DNA from 2 places in the uncultured Turicibacter sp. genome. Region 1 is predicted to be linked to the other one. Evidence: riboswitches for the same ligand, from Rfam matches in the RefSeq annotation. Region 1 holds a riboswitch; the other holds the start of a gene.
The links. Region 1 has a riboswitch for thiamine pyrophosphate ahead of thiT (energy-coupled thiamine transporter ThiT). Riboswitches for the same ligand answer to the same signal wherever they lie in the genome.
Positions count from the first base shown of each region.

Region 2: it holds a riboswitch for thiamine pyrophosphate, as region 1 does, so the genes downstream of both, thiM (hydroxyethylthiazole kinase) here and thiT (energy-coupled thiamine transporter ThiT) in region 1, are expected to answer to the same signal.

Region 1 is NZ_CALIOS010000050.1:82,876-90,253, reverse strand. Features, by position in the region: gene QWC74_RS05365 (SdpI family protein) at 1-348, opposite strand, end outside; gene QWC74_RS05360 (glycoside hydrolase family 13 protein) at 449-2,218, opposite strand; gene QWC74_RS05355 (helix-turn-helix domain-containing protein) at 2,340-3,437, opposite strand; gene QWC74_RS05350 (cold-shock protein) at 3,543-3,743, opposite strand; gene thiT (energy-coupled thiamine transporter ThiT) at 4,037-4,645, opposite strand; TPP riboswitch at 4,727-4,827, opposite strand; gene mutY (A/G-specific adenine glycosylase) at 4,884-5,972, opposite strand; gene pyrR (bifunctional pyr operon transcriptional regulator/uracil phosphoribosyltransferase PyrR) at 6,911-7,378, opposite strand, start outside.
Region 2 is NZ_CALIOS010000028.1:64,410-71,787, forward strand. Features, by position in the region: gene QWC74_RS03125 (PTS fructose transporter subunit IIC) at 1-443, shown strand, start outside; gene QWC74_RS03130 (PTS sugar transporter subunit IIA) at 462-908, shown strand; gene nrdG (anaerobic ribonucleoside-triphosphate reductase activating protein) at 1,026-1,529, shown strand; gene QWC74_RS03140 (dUTP diphosphatase) at 1,542-2,027, shown strand; gene QWC74_RS03145 (hypothetical protein) at 2,293-3,255, shown strand; TPP riboswitch at 3,253-3,363, shown strand; gene thiM (hydroxyethylthiazole kinase) at 3,431-4,243, shown strand; gene thiE (thiamine phosphate synthase) at 4,230-4,859, shown strand; gene thiD (bifunctional hydroxymethylpyrimidine kinase/phosphomethylpyrimidine kinase) at 4,856-5,629, shown strand; gene QWC74_RS03165 (helix-turn-helix domain-containing protein) at 6,227-7,219, shown strand; gene QWC74_RS03170 (YbhB/YbcL family Raf kinase inhibitor-like protein) at 7,372-7,378, shown strand, end outside.

The sequences.
Region 1 (7,378 bases):
TTTTTGTTTTCCTTCTTTATTAAATAATTGTTTAACTCTAATCTCTGTTACAGCCATTGAAATTAATACAATCACAACTAACTCCAAAACATTAATCATCACAACCTCAAAAGGACTCAGTAATCGAATATATGAATTTAATATAATCCCAATCACAAGAGCAATTGCCCCCATACTAACTAACATCACACCAAAAACTTTATTCGCAAACTGCCATGATTCTTTTGTTTGTAAAACTGATCTAACTCGATATCCAAACCTTCGTATATCTTGGTCCGACTCTAAAACATTAACCACACCAATTAACATCGAAAGTAATCCAACAATAAACACAGAAAACTCTAGCATAACCCCTACCTCCTTTAAAATCAATATATTTCCATTACATTATACCACGAGAATGGACCTAACCCTTAAATACTTTCAAATTCAAACAAAAAAGCACGCCTTAGCGTGCCTTCACAACCATAAAACCATATGAATCCAAACTTACTGTCTCATCAAATGACAAAATCTGATTTCCATACAACTCATGAACTTCCTTATTTTTTAGCTCAGGGATTAATGGAATCGTTAGGTGATAAGGATTATTATTAATAATAAAATAAATACTATGATGTTCATCAAACTTTCTATAAATTAACGTATTTTGATGATGATAAATAAACTCTAAGTTCCCAGAATACTCTTTTCTTAACTCAATACAACGCTTTAAATGCGTAAAATAAGGCATCTCACAAGCAGCGTCAGTCCAAATCATACACTGACGTGAACGAGTATCATTATCCCCCTCAAGTCCCACTTCAGATCCATAAAAAATACACGGAGACCCTATTAACGAATAAAGTAATAAATAAGCGAGCTTGATTTTACCTTCACATCCATCAGCTAAAGTAGCAAGACGTGGTGTATCATGACTATCGAGTAAATTAAACATTACGTCATTCACATTAGCAGGATATCGATAAAGTGCCTCAACAATTGTATCAACAAAACCTTGATCATCGATATGATTGGTCGCCACAAACTCTAAAATAGCTTTCGTTAATGGATAATTCATTACCGCATCAAATTGATCGCCTAAAAGCCAGGCATAAGAATCATGCCAAGTCTCTCCTACAATATATAAATCGGGATTCGCCTCTTTAACAGCCTTTCTAAAATCACGCCAAAAGTCATGAGAAATCTCATTGGCAACATCAAGTCGCCAGGCATCAATCCCAAACTCCTTAATCCAATACAATGCAATATCAATTAAATATTGTTTTGCCTCTTTATGATTTGTATTAATCTTTGGCATATACGGTGTGAAGCTAAAAGTTTCGTACGTTCCGATAATCGGAGCCCCCTCCTCATCAACAACTGGAAACTCATGAATGAAGAACCAGTCTTTGTATTCTGACTGCTCACCATTTTTCACAACATCTTGCCACTGAGGTGAATGATATCCCATATGATTAAAGACAGCATCAAGCATCACTTTCATTCCACGCTGATGAGCTTCATTTACTAACGTTTTAAAAATAGCATCATCTCCAAAATGAGGATCAATTTTATAATAATCCACCGTATCATACTTATGAGTAGACGGTGATTCAAAAATCGGAGTTAAATAAAGTCCATTAATTCCAAGCTCTTGCAGATAATCCAACTTATCCACAATTCCTTGTAAGTCACCACCATAAAAAGAATCAATCGTCACTTCCCCCTCTCCCCAAGGAAGAACATTCTCAGGACTAATTGAATCATCTCCATTTGCAAAACGTTCAGGAAAAATTTGATACCACATCGTATCACGTACCCAATCTGGTGCCTTAAATACGTCTTCAACATTTAAATACGGAAATGCAAAATAACTATTAACATCCTTCTTAATTACTTCATCCTCAACACTAAAAAATCCACGCTCAATAAATAATAATTCTTCTATCCCATCATTTAAAATAAATCCATATTTAAAACGACGATACGTTGGCTTGATTTCAATAAACCAGTAATCAAACTCTGATGTTGAATGTTGTTTTATCATTGGCGTTGATTTTAAGCACCATTCATATTCACCTTTCTCATTAGGTTGCCAATCATATGGATCATTTCCAAGTAACTTGACTGCCTTTATATCATTTTTAGCACTTCTTAAACGGATATGAAGCGTTTCTTTGTCATATGCATACGCATACGCACTTTTTGCACGGTGGTAAATTGCTTGTTTAATCATTTTTAGCTGCCCCCTTCTTACTTCTTCATTATACAAAAAAGAGTCCTCATATTCATCGTACTGCCAATGAGAAATGAAGGGCTAAAATTTATATTAAAGACCTTTTAAAAGCAAGACTTTCTCACAAATGATTCTCACCAGTTAATAAATAAGCGTCTTTATACATCCGATTTCGTACATAAAACTTTATAACTGATTCATATAAACATTCATCATACAATAAGTTAGACATTCCCTGTTCCTTATATTTCGTAATTAAATCTTGAAGTTCATCAAGCTGTGACTTATCCCCATTTTCACAAAGCGTTAAGATTTGTGAGGTAATCGTATCCTCAATCACCAAAGGCTCATCCGACTGATTCAATCGACTTAACATAAAAGTCTGCCCCTCCTGTGCCTCCTTCAAAAACTCCAAACGATTCAACTTCCTCATATAAGTCACAGAGCGCTCATACTGTCTAAGTGCGCGCTCAGTACTCCCTACCTTATAACAAAGTACCGCCTTAAAATGATAAAAGCCAATCAACCCAATTAAATTTCCCTCATCCAAATAAGTTTGATACGACTTTTCAGCAAATTCAAATGCTTCATAGTAACTCGACAACTTATAATAAGCCATCGCCAAATACAAAAGAGAATGCCCTGTTGTTTCATAATTAGTAGACTTTAATAACAAATCGCGTGCTAAGGTCGCATCGCGATAATAAAGCAACTGATCTAACCCTAAATAAAAATAATACTTAAATCGTTGATGATTCGTTAATAAATGCTCAATAGATTGAATCATCATCAATACCTCATCAAACTTATCACGCTCAGATGTTGAACAAAACTTCGCAAAATGGACTAAATAATAGTCAACAATCAAAGGAGAATGAATAAACTTATCCTCTTGCTTTACTAATCGTTCAAAAATCTCACCAGACTTCACAAAACCATTTAAATTCAGTTCATCAAAAAACTCATCAATTAACTCTCGACTTTCTCTTAAAAAATTTGAATCGCTATAGTATCTAATATCAAGCTCATCAAACAAAGACTCAATAATATCAAGACTTGGGACAACCTCCCCATTCTCAATCTTACTCAAATAAGAAGGCACACAAATCCCCTGTGCTAAATGTTGCTGACTCATATTTTGACGAATTCGATTTACCTTAATTAATGAACCAAGCAACGTTAAATTCTGCTTCTCTAATAATCCATTTAAATCTCGCATCAGTCATCCCTCAATTTTAATAGTATTAACTCTAGTATACATGATAAACAAAAAAAGAGACTTCATAAACATGAAGTCTCTCATAAATTCTTATTAATCTCTTAATTAGAAGTTTACAACAACATTTTGAGCTTGAAGTCCGCGTTGTCCTTCAGCAGTTTCAAATGTTACTTTTTGTCCTTCTTCAAGACGTTTGAATCCGTCAGCTTTAATTGCTGAGAAGTGAACGAATACGTCGCTTCCGTTTTCTGCAGTGATAAATCCAAATCCTTTTTCTTCGTTAAACCATTTAACTGTACCTTTCATATTGGTACCTCCTAAAATTTTATTTCTGTAATGAAAGTAAAAAAATTCACGTATTATTACAGATTACATTGAGTGGTAGAATATAATCTCTAATAACATGTGAATTTCATGATTTTTAAAAGCTATAGACAACTACTTAACATACTCTTATTATATACCCTCTCATACATAATGTCAACAGTATCCTAAATTTATTATCTTAAAATTTATTTTTTACATTCTCCGAATTAAATAGTATTATTCATCTACATAAAAAAGAGCAATCTGATTAAAATTGCTCTTTTTCTAATTTTTTATACTGATGCAGCTGTTTCACTTGAAGGAGTCACTACTTTTTCTTTTTGTATACGAACTAATTGATTCGCGTAACGTTTATATAAAACAACTAAGATAATAGCACTCAAAATATATGATGCTAAAACAAATGGTGTATTATAACCAACTGAATATACAACTGGATTCATTCCTTCTGGTGCATAGTCTGCGAAGAATACGACACCTGAAATAATATGGCACGCTAATCTTGCAATTGAACCGATTCCTGTGGCAAGCCAAATATAAAGACTACGTTGCCCCACTTCAACCACATTGACCTTACTTGCAAAGAATCCTGCAAATCCTAGTACTGCATATGGTAACGGATAATCAAATAACACTTGAATTGGGTGCATGATATAAGCTCCCGTTAACAATTGTAACAATCCCATTGTAAATCCACTTAAAAATCCCGCTACCCACCCATAGCGAAATGCAATAACGGCAAGTGGTACTAATGAAATTGAAATTGATCCTCCAAATGGCCAGAACCATCCTGAATAAATGTTAGCTACATAGTCAAGCACGAATGCTAAGGCAACTAAGATACTCATTTCCACTAATTTTTTCGTTTTTGAATTTTGCATAAAAAAATCCTCCCTGTTATAAGGAGGCTTTACGGCTTAATTAAAAGTATAAGAATATAATTTTATTAAAATAGCATTTAATAAAAATTCTGTCTACTTCCCTCCGCTAGTCCTAACTAGTTCAGGTTCAAAGGGTTATGTATCGCTACACTCTCAGCCGTAAGGCACCCCTAGTATCATTAACACTTTTAACTTAACACATATTTCCTATTCGGTCAAATAAAACAACTCGACAAAACTATAACTTATCATACTCTGATAAAATCTTATGATGTGCAGCTACAAGTGGATACTCATGTAAACTTGTAGAACTTATCCACAATCCACTATTTTCTGCCACCTCATCACTCAAGGTAATATCCGTTGTTACTTTAACTGAATAACTTTCCATTTCCCAAATTCGATGTGAAAAAACATGATTAAATGTTCCAATCGCTTGAATGGACTCAACATTTTTACAAACTGGGGATAACTTTTCTAACAAGAACTCAGCAGGTTCTAGCGTCCCATCATATTCAAAACTCATAAACTCATAAAAATTTGCTAGCAGTCCTTTATCCGGTCGCTTATTTACCAAATACTCACCGTATTGGTTTTCAACAATGGCCACTACTAACTTAGTTTTAACTTGAGCATTCGCCTTAGTTTTAACAGGTAATAAATCATCAATCCCTTGTTTAAAAGCCTGGCAATGTTTTTGAACTGGACATTCCAAACACTTAGGAGATTTAGGTGTACAAATTGTCGCTCCAAGCTCCATTAATCCTTGATTAAAGGCACTTGGATCCTCATGACTTATCACGTCAGTCACCACAGATTCAAAAACTTTACGAGTTTTAGGTTTCGCAATATCCTCAAAAATACAACAAACTCGACTCATTACTCGAAAAACATTCCCATCAACCGCAGGAGCTGGGATACCAAAAGCAATACTACTAACAGCTCCCGCTGTATAAGGACCTACGCCTTTTAACTTTAAAATTTCTTCATGAGTCGTTGGAAACCCGCCCATCGCTTCAATCATCTTTGCGCTCTCTTGTAAATTACGAGCACGAGAATAATAACCTAATCCTTCCCATGCCTTTAACAATGTTTGCTCATCCGCCTCTGCCAACTCCTTTGTGGTTGGAAAAAGCTTCATAAAACGTTCATAATACGGAATCACTGTAACAACCTGAGTTTGTTGTAGCATAATCTCTGAAACTAAAATACGATACGGATCACGATTAATACGCCAAGGCAAATCACGCTTCACAATATAATACCAATCAATTAAATCCTTTTGAAATTGTTCTATATTTAAATGCTCTATATAATTTTGAGTCATCTTAATCACCTACTTATAATATTAGTCTATCAGATACACTCTGAATTTAAACACAATATACTACAAAATTCGCATTTTAAACAAAGAAAAAGCACCTGGCAGGAAACCGGTGCTTTTTAAATTTTGTAGGAATTAAATGATAAATTGTAGCATTTTTACCCCAACTACAATTACCTTTAATAAAGATTATATCTATTTTCAACACAAAATGCTAGTCTTAATTACTCACAAATACTGACAACAAATGATTTTATCCTGCAAAATTCCATAATTAATACTATAAATTTAAGCATTTAAAAAAAACACACAAATCATGACCAGCGACTTGCGTGTTTTTTATTTGTTAGCCATCAATCACAAACAAAAAAGAATGACTAATTGAACAACTAACAACTTTCATTAAAAATCTTGAAAAAACAAAAGGGACTATATGATACAAAAAGAGAGATATCGAGGTAAGAAAATGACTCATTCCCCCTAGTAGAGAAAATCTCTTTAAGGGAAAGTGACGCCACATCTCACTTCTCTACATAATATGTATAATTCTTCGTATTTAGACCTTTTTTATGTTTTTTCGTGAAAATTTTTAGATAGCTCTAACTGAGCTATGCGAAGTTTTAATCCATATTATCCTGCGCATTAATGTTTCTCCTTAACTAACAGGAAAGGTAGAAACATTTGATGCAGAGGGATTTTATTAATCTAGCCTCAAAGACCAAATGCTCTATAAAGTTTTATCCACTCTTGTGTTTTTAAAACACGCGGTGGCTAAGCACTTTTAGTCGCATTTAAGCGGTCTTTTCAGCTTTTTATACAATCTAGCTTCGACAACCTGATACTTGAGAAAAATCGGAAGTGCTGACCGGATTTCAAACAATCCTTTTCATCTCTTCCTTGCATTTTTCCAAGTATCAAAACAGTTGTCTCAGCTTTTTATATTACTCGCCTTTTGATAGGATTACGGCATCTTTGTCGTCAAGTTCTGTTAGATATAGTTTAACTACTTCTTTATGAGAAGTCGGGATGTTTTTACCTACATAATCTGCACGAATTGGAAGTTCGCGATGTCCTCGATCGATTAATGTTGCGAGTTGAATATTTTTAGGGCGCCCATATTCTAAAACAGCTTCTAAAGCGGCGCGTACAGTACGTCCTGTATATAAAACATCATCAACTAGAATAACCGTTTTTCCATTTAACATCATTGGAACTGAACTTTGGTTCACAATGACTTCTTTCATTTCGCGTGTAATATCATCGCGATATTTTGTAATATCTAATTCACCAAGTGGCACTTCTACCCCTTCAAAAACTTCGATTAACTTTACTAATCGTTGAGCTAAGTAAGCTCCACGTGTACGGATTCCTATAATAACAACATCATTTAAATTGTCGTTTTTTTCTAA
Region 2 (7,378 bases), on a different contig from region 1:
CTGTTAATAAAGCGGCTTATGTAACAGGAACCATGCTTTTAGCCCAAGGAAATTATTACTTTATGGCGGGTGTTTCGGCTGCTTGTATTACACCACCACTTGTGATTGCTTTAGCAACAACCTTATTTAAAAATGCATTTGATGAAGAAGAAAGAGCAGCTGGACTCGTTAACTATATTCTAGGATTTACTCATATTACAGAAGGTGCCATTCCGTTTGCAGCCAAAGATCCATTACGTGTGATTCCAATGTTAATGTTTGGTTCTGCTATCTCAGCTGTTTTAACTTATTTAATGAAAGTACAAGTTCCAGCTCCTCATGGTGGATTCTTAGTTTTACCAGTCGTAACAGGTGCTTTCCAATGGGTATTAGCTATTTTTATTGGTTCATTAGTGGGAGCTATTATCTATGGAGGATATCGTCAACGATTGTTAAAAAAATAATAGGGGTGGAGAAAAGCGATGCTAGCAGAGTTAATTAAGTTAGAGAACATTAATTTGGATTTACAGGCTCAAACAAAAGATGAATTATTTGAAGAGATGGCAACACAATTAAATCAAAATGGTTATATTAAAAACGTTAAAAAATTTAAAAAAGATTTATATAAACGTGAATCTGAAGGAAATACAGGCATTGGATTTGGAATCGGAATTCCTCATGCGAAATCAAAGTATGTGAAGCAGTGTTGCATTGGGATAGGAGTATCGAAACAGGGAATCGATTATGATGCGATTGATGGAGAAAAGGTTCATTTAATCTTTATGCTAGCCATTGAAGGACATGAAGCCGATTTACATCTTCAGGCACTAGCCGCTCTTTCGCGAAAACTCATTCACGAGGACTTTAGAGAAAAATTATTAAATGCTAGTTCAAAAGAAGAAATATTTGAGTTAATTTGTGAAGAATAATAATGAGAGGGGATGTCTTTTAAAGGCATCCCCTTTTAAGAGTACATAATTATTAGTATAATGAATATTGTGATACACTAATAACAGATTAAATTTTGTTGAAAAGTGGTGAATTGAATGAACTATGCACAGATTCGAAAGTTTGATACAGCTAACGGTGTAGGGATTCGTTCGAGTTTATTTGTATCAGGGTGTACTCATGGTTGTCCGGGATGTTTTAATAGAGATTATCAACATTTTAAGTATGGTCATGCTTGGACGAAAGAAGTTGAGGATGATTTTATTAAGCATTTAAAAAATCCAAATGTAGCGGGTGTGACGATTTTAGGCGGAGAGCCGATGGATCAGGTGCGCGATAATGATTTGTTGCATTTAGTTCAACGTATAAAATCTGAAACAAATCAAAATATTTGGATTTATTCAGGATATACATTTGAGGAAATTATGGCACATCCTAAAACAAAGGCAATCCTTATGTATTGCGATGTTTTAGTCGATGGTCCATTTATTCAAGAGTTGAAAAATTTAAAACTTAGGTTCCGTGGTAGTAGCAACCAACGTATTATTAATGTTGCACAGTCATTGGAAAAGGGGCAAGTGTGCTTGCTAGAAGATTTTTAGGAGTGAATTTACATGTTAAAAATTAATTTTGCGAAGGTAAAACCATCCGCAATCATTCCATCAAAACGCCTAGAAGACGGTGCGTTTGATGTGTATGCGTGCTTTGAAGAAGATTTTATCACGTTTGAACCGCATGAAACGAAGTTAGTCCCAACAGGATTAGCATCAGCATTCTCAACAGATTATGTGGCAATTTTAAAAGAACGCGGCTCAACAGGAACAAAAGGAATCGGACAGCGCTGCGGAGTGGTAGATTCTGGATACCGTGGAGAATGGTTCGTTCCGATGACGAATCATAATAATAAACGTCTAGTGATCGCAAAGGAAAGTGTCGCACAAAACTTTGAAGATTGCATCGTTTATCCATATGAAAAAGCAATTGCACAGTGTATGATGGTTGAAGTTCCGAAAATGGCGATTGAAGAAATCAGCTACGAAGACTTATTAAAAATCGAATCAGAACGCGGAACAGGAGCACTCGGATCATCAGGTAAATAAAAGGCTGAGAGTGACGGGTAATCTTGCGTAAAAGTCGTAGCTAATGCTCAAAACTCGGTTTATGAGTTTAGTAGCATTAGGAGACTTTATAGAAAGATTGTCGCTCGAAGCTGGATTAGATAAAAGGTTGAGGTGTGCGGTTAGCTCGGCGTAATCCTAAAGGATAACTAGTCTCATCAACATTAAAATAAAACCATGTCGCTCGACATGGTTTTTGTTTTGAATAATTTTTGTTCGTTATATAATGTGAGAAAAGAGGTGGATTATGGTTCTAAATATAAGTAGCTCAACGATTTTAGTTATGTTTGTAGCATTTTTGATGCCAGTGCTTTTGGCATATAAATCATATTTTTATGGCCACGGAAGCTATGCATTTTTAAATAAATCGAATATTGAATGTATTCAAGGCGTCTGTCTGATTTTAATTTTGTTTCACCAAGTGATTGAACGAGTGAGCCATCCTGATTTAATACTTCAGTTTCTTCAAACCCTAGGAACTGGCGCTTTAGCTGTTTATTTGTTTTTGGTGGGGGTAGAATTTAGGAAGTTTTCAATTCAAGCAAATCGATTGATTAAAAAGAGGATGTTTCAAAGGGCAATACGCTTGTTTTTGATGTTTGTATCAGGTAACGTTTTAATGGGATTGGTTCAGATTTATCTTGGTGAGGAAGTTTCGTTGTTTGAAATCTTACAGCATACGATAATGGGACAGTTTTTAGATGGAAGTCAGGCGTCTTTGATTGTGACGTTGTTTGTGTTTTATTTATTAATGGGATTTACACAAAATATAAAAATTTTGAGTCTATTTGGTTTGTTAGCTGGGGGGCCAGGAATCTTTGTTATGGTTGGGATGTGGGTTGCACGTTATCAAAAAGTTGTATTTATGATATTAAGAAAGCATTTATTAAATCTGAGTTTAATTTGTGGGATTTTATTGCTGCTTTCTATTAGTTGGAACTTTTTATTACCGATTGCTAGTGTACTAGGCATTATGGTCGTGTTGATGAAGGTTCAATTCAAATCAAAGGTATTTAAGTTAGTGAAGCAACTTTCAGTTCCTTTATATGTGTTGCAACTCCCTCTTTTATATCTTGTATTTTATTCGTCGGAGCCAAAGGATAGTATGTTCGTTTTAGTCACCATTGGGCTGAACCTGATGCTCATTTTGATTTTTAGAGTTATGTTGTTGACGGAGTTTAAGTCGTATGATAAAGTTAAGTATAATTAAATATGGAAAGGGAGCTGGCCCAAGCCGGCTGAGAGGATGCGAAATGGAGCGTCGACCTATAACCTGATTTGGATAATGCCAACGTAGGGAATGTACTGGAATTTTAACGTATATCGTTTTGATGTAAGGGATGGGCCTATGGTCCATCCCTTTTTTGATGATGGGGGGAATTTTAATGTTAAAAAAAATCGTAAAGAATGTTCAAAACCAAACACCACTTGTACACAATATCACGAATTATGTGACCGTTAATGACTGTGCCAATATTATTTTAGCTTGTGGTGGATCTCCAATCATGGCAGATGAAATGACTGAAGTTGAAGAGATTACGACGATCTGTCAAAGTCTTGTCATTAATATTGGAACTTTAAATTCGCGTACAATTGAGGCAATGATTACGGCTGGTAAAAAAGCAAATCAATTAAATCATCCGGTTATTTTAGATCCAGTTGGGGCTGGAGCATCGACACTTCGGACTGAAACAGTCGAACGATTGATTAAAGAGGTGAAGTTCTCAGTTATTCGTGGGAATATTTCTGAGATTAAGACGTTAGCGGCTGGAACAGGTCAGACACTTGGGGTAGATGCTAGTGCAGCCGATTTAGTCACTGATAAAAACATAGATTCAGTAATCGAAATGGCGAGAACATTAAGTGAAAAAACAGGTGCTGTGATTGCCATCAGTGGTGTTATTGATTTAGTAGTAGATATAAACCAAGTTTTTATGATTCGAAATGGGCATCCGTTAATGTCTAAAATTACAGGGGCAGGCTGTATGTTAACTGCGGTGATTGGAGCATATTGTGGAGCTAATCCAAATCAGGTAATAGAGGCAACAGTTACTGCAATTTGTGCAATGGGATTATGTGGAGAAATCGCAGCAACCAAATGTGAAGGAACTTCAAGTTTTAAAATGCATTTAATTGATGCAATGAGCACATTAAATGAAACCATTCTTGAAGGAGGAATGAAGATTGAAACTAAATAAGCAAGATTTAAGTCTATATTTAGTGACTGACCGACATTGGACTAAAGATCAATCATTAGTTGAACAAGTTGAAGCAGGCCTTAAAGGTGGTGTGACCATGGTTCAATTAAGAGAAAAGAATTTAAGCGATGAAGAGTTTTTATTAAAAGCTTTAGAGTTAAAGGAATTGACTACAACGTATAAAGTTCCTTTTATGATTAACGATAACGTTTGGGTGGCGATTCAGTCTGATGCAGATGGAATCCATATTGGCCAAGATGATTTACCTGCGGATGAAGTTAGAAAGTTAGTAGGTGAAGAAAAAATACTTGGAGTATCAGTTCAAACTGTTGAACAAGCTCAAATTGCCAAAAGACAAGGTGCGGATTACTTAGGTGTTGGTGCTGTATTTTCTACTGACACCAAAAAGGATGCGAAACATGTTCCCCTACAGGTATTAAAAGAAATTTGCGAGGCTGTGAATCTTCCAGTCGTTGCGATTGGGGGAATTGATGAAGATAATGTGGACGAGTTAACTGGTAGCGGAATTTGTGGAGTCGCAGTCGTATCAGCTATTTTAGCGTCAGATGATATAATGCAAGCTGCAAAAAATTTAAAAAGGGATTGGGTATTATGAAAAAAGTGTTAAGTATTGCGGGATCAGATTGTAGTGGAGGTGCCGGAATTCAGGCGGATTTAAAGACGTTTTGCGCACACGGTGTTTATGGAATGAGTGCGATTACGGCATTAACAGCGCAAAATACATTAGGAGTTACAATGGTTGAAGAAGTGAGCCCTGAGATGGTACGTGCTCAATTGGATGCTATTTTTACGGATATTGTACCGGATAGTGTGAAGATTGGAATGGTCTCATCGTCGGTTATTATTGAAGCAATTGTCGAAAAGTTAATGGAGTATCAAGCTGTTTCTATTGTTCTTGATCCTGTGATGGTTTCTACGAGTGGAAGTCGCTTATTAAATGAAGAAGCAATGAGCGTCTTAATTAAAAAATTGATGCCATTGGCTACAATGATTACGCCAAATTTACAAGAAGCTGAGTGTTTATGTGGATTTAACATTCAGTCAAAAGAAGAAATGGTTTTAGCCGCTAAAAAGATTGCATCCTTTTATAAAGGACATATCTTAATTAAAGGTGGTCATTTGGATGATTGTGCAGATGATTTATTGTACGTTGATGGAGAAGTGACATGGTTTTTAGGAGAGCAGATTGAAAATCCTAATACACATGGGACGGGATGTACACTTTCTTCTGCGATTACGAGTAATTTAGCATTAGGCTATGATGTTCAAACGAGTGTAAAAAATGCGAAGTTGTATATTACTAAAGCGTTAAAGGCTAATCTTGATTTAGGGCATGGTCGTGGACCTTTAAATCATCTTGTTTAAAAAATAACGTCATTTTATTAAGTTAATCTATAATTTTGACATATTCCGTTTAATTTATCCGTATAATGAAATGATGAGGGGTTGATTCGGATGGATAGTGGATTATCACGAAGGCTTTTGATTGGTTTAATTAGTGCATATAGTTTATTTTATTTGATTCTAAATATAGGGTCTCATTTCTTTTAAAAAGGCAAATCACATCGATTTGTCTTTTATTTTTATCTACAATAAAAACAGTCAAAAAGACACATTAAATCAAAACTCATAACTAACTAACATATTTTATCTAACTATGACAATTTCTCTTTTTCATCCACTGTTTTTCAACATCACACCAACAAAATATCTCAAAATATTTCCTAGGAAAAGGGGTGCAGCCCCCATGCTAAGAAGAACAATCGAAGATTGTTATATTAGCTATCTCCGTTTGATGGGGTGGACTTAGTGTGACTATCCACTTTTAAAATCTGCCACTTTATTAAATCAACAAAAGGGAGAGGCAACAGATTATTGCGTGACTGCAGCGCATAAAAAGTAGCATACTGATGTAGAATTTAGTAAGATATCACCAGATAGAGACAAAGAGGAGATGGAGAAATGGAGCATCATCAGTTAGGAACTCAGATTGCAACATTAAGAAAACGTAGGGGAATGTCTCAAGAAGAGTTGGCAAACCAACTAGGTGTGACGAGGCAGGCCATTTCAAATTGGGAGCGAGGTATGACGCAACCTGATCTTGAGATGTTGATGAAGTTAGCAGCTATCTTTGAAACAGATTTAGATGGATTAATAGGCATAAAGTCAGATATTAAAGAAGAACCCGTTGAGTTAAATTTAAAGCCTCTAAAGTGGATGTACTTAACACAGCTTTTTTCTTTGATTGGTTATTTCGTTTTTGTTGTGCTTAGTCCAAGGTATGAAGTTTCTGGTATTCTCATCATCTTGTTAACTTTTTTTATGATGGCAACTAGCATTTATTTTGTGTTTACACATGGCATTAAAACAGGTGATTATACCTTAGTGGCCGGATACGATAAACGAGTTCATTATCATGATTCAAGTCTTAAAAAAATGGCGTATATCACTGAGTTTTATTGTCTCTTTACGACGCTTAGTTACAGTTTGATTTATATCATCCTAAGTTTGATGAAGTTAGAGATTTCTTTGCTTTTTATGTTGTTAATCGTTATCTTTATGATTCAATTTATCGGTGGAATTTTATTGATTAATGTTAAATATCGTCAAGAGATATTCGTAGAGCCATCTGAACAAGAAGAAGCACGCGTTGGAATGTGGATTGTCCTTGTATTTGTCAGTTCGATTATGATTATGGTGATTGCAACAATCGTGACTCAATTAGCTTTCAATATTAGTAACAATACAGTAGAAGCAGGTCAACTAGTTTTGTTTATTTTACCGTATATCTTTTTAAATATGGTAGGCCTATTTTTAGAACAAAATCGTGTGAAAAAGGCAGTCAAAGAACAGCGTGCATATCGCCCGGATCGGATGACATATTTAATTATTTTAGCCTGTCTTATTTTGTTAGTGGGCATGATTTATACGGGGTATCAAACAACTTTAAGATAAAAAAGAACGAGTGTTAGGTTCGTCCTTTAGTTTAATCGCATAAAAAGTGGGTGTTCAGATAAAAATAGAGAGAATCCTAATACAATGATTGGGAATCTCCCTATTTTTTTGATGTGGAAAACGTTATAATGTATTTAAAAGGAGATGATTAAATGAAAG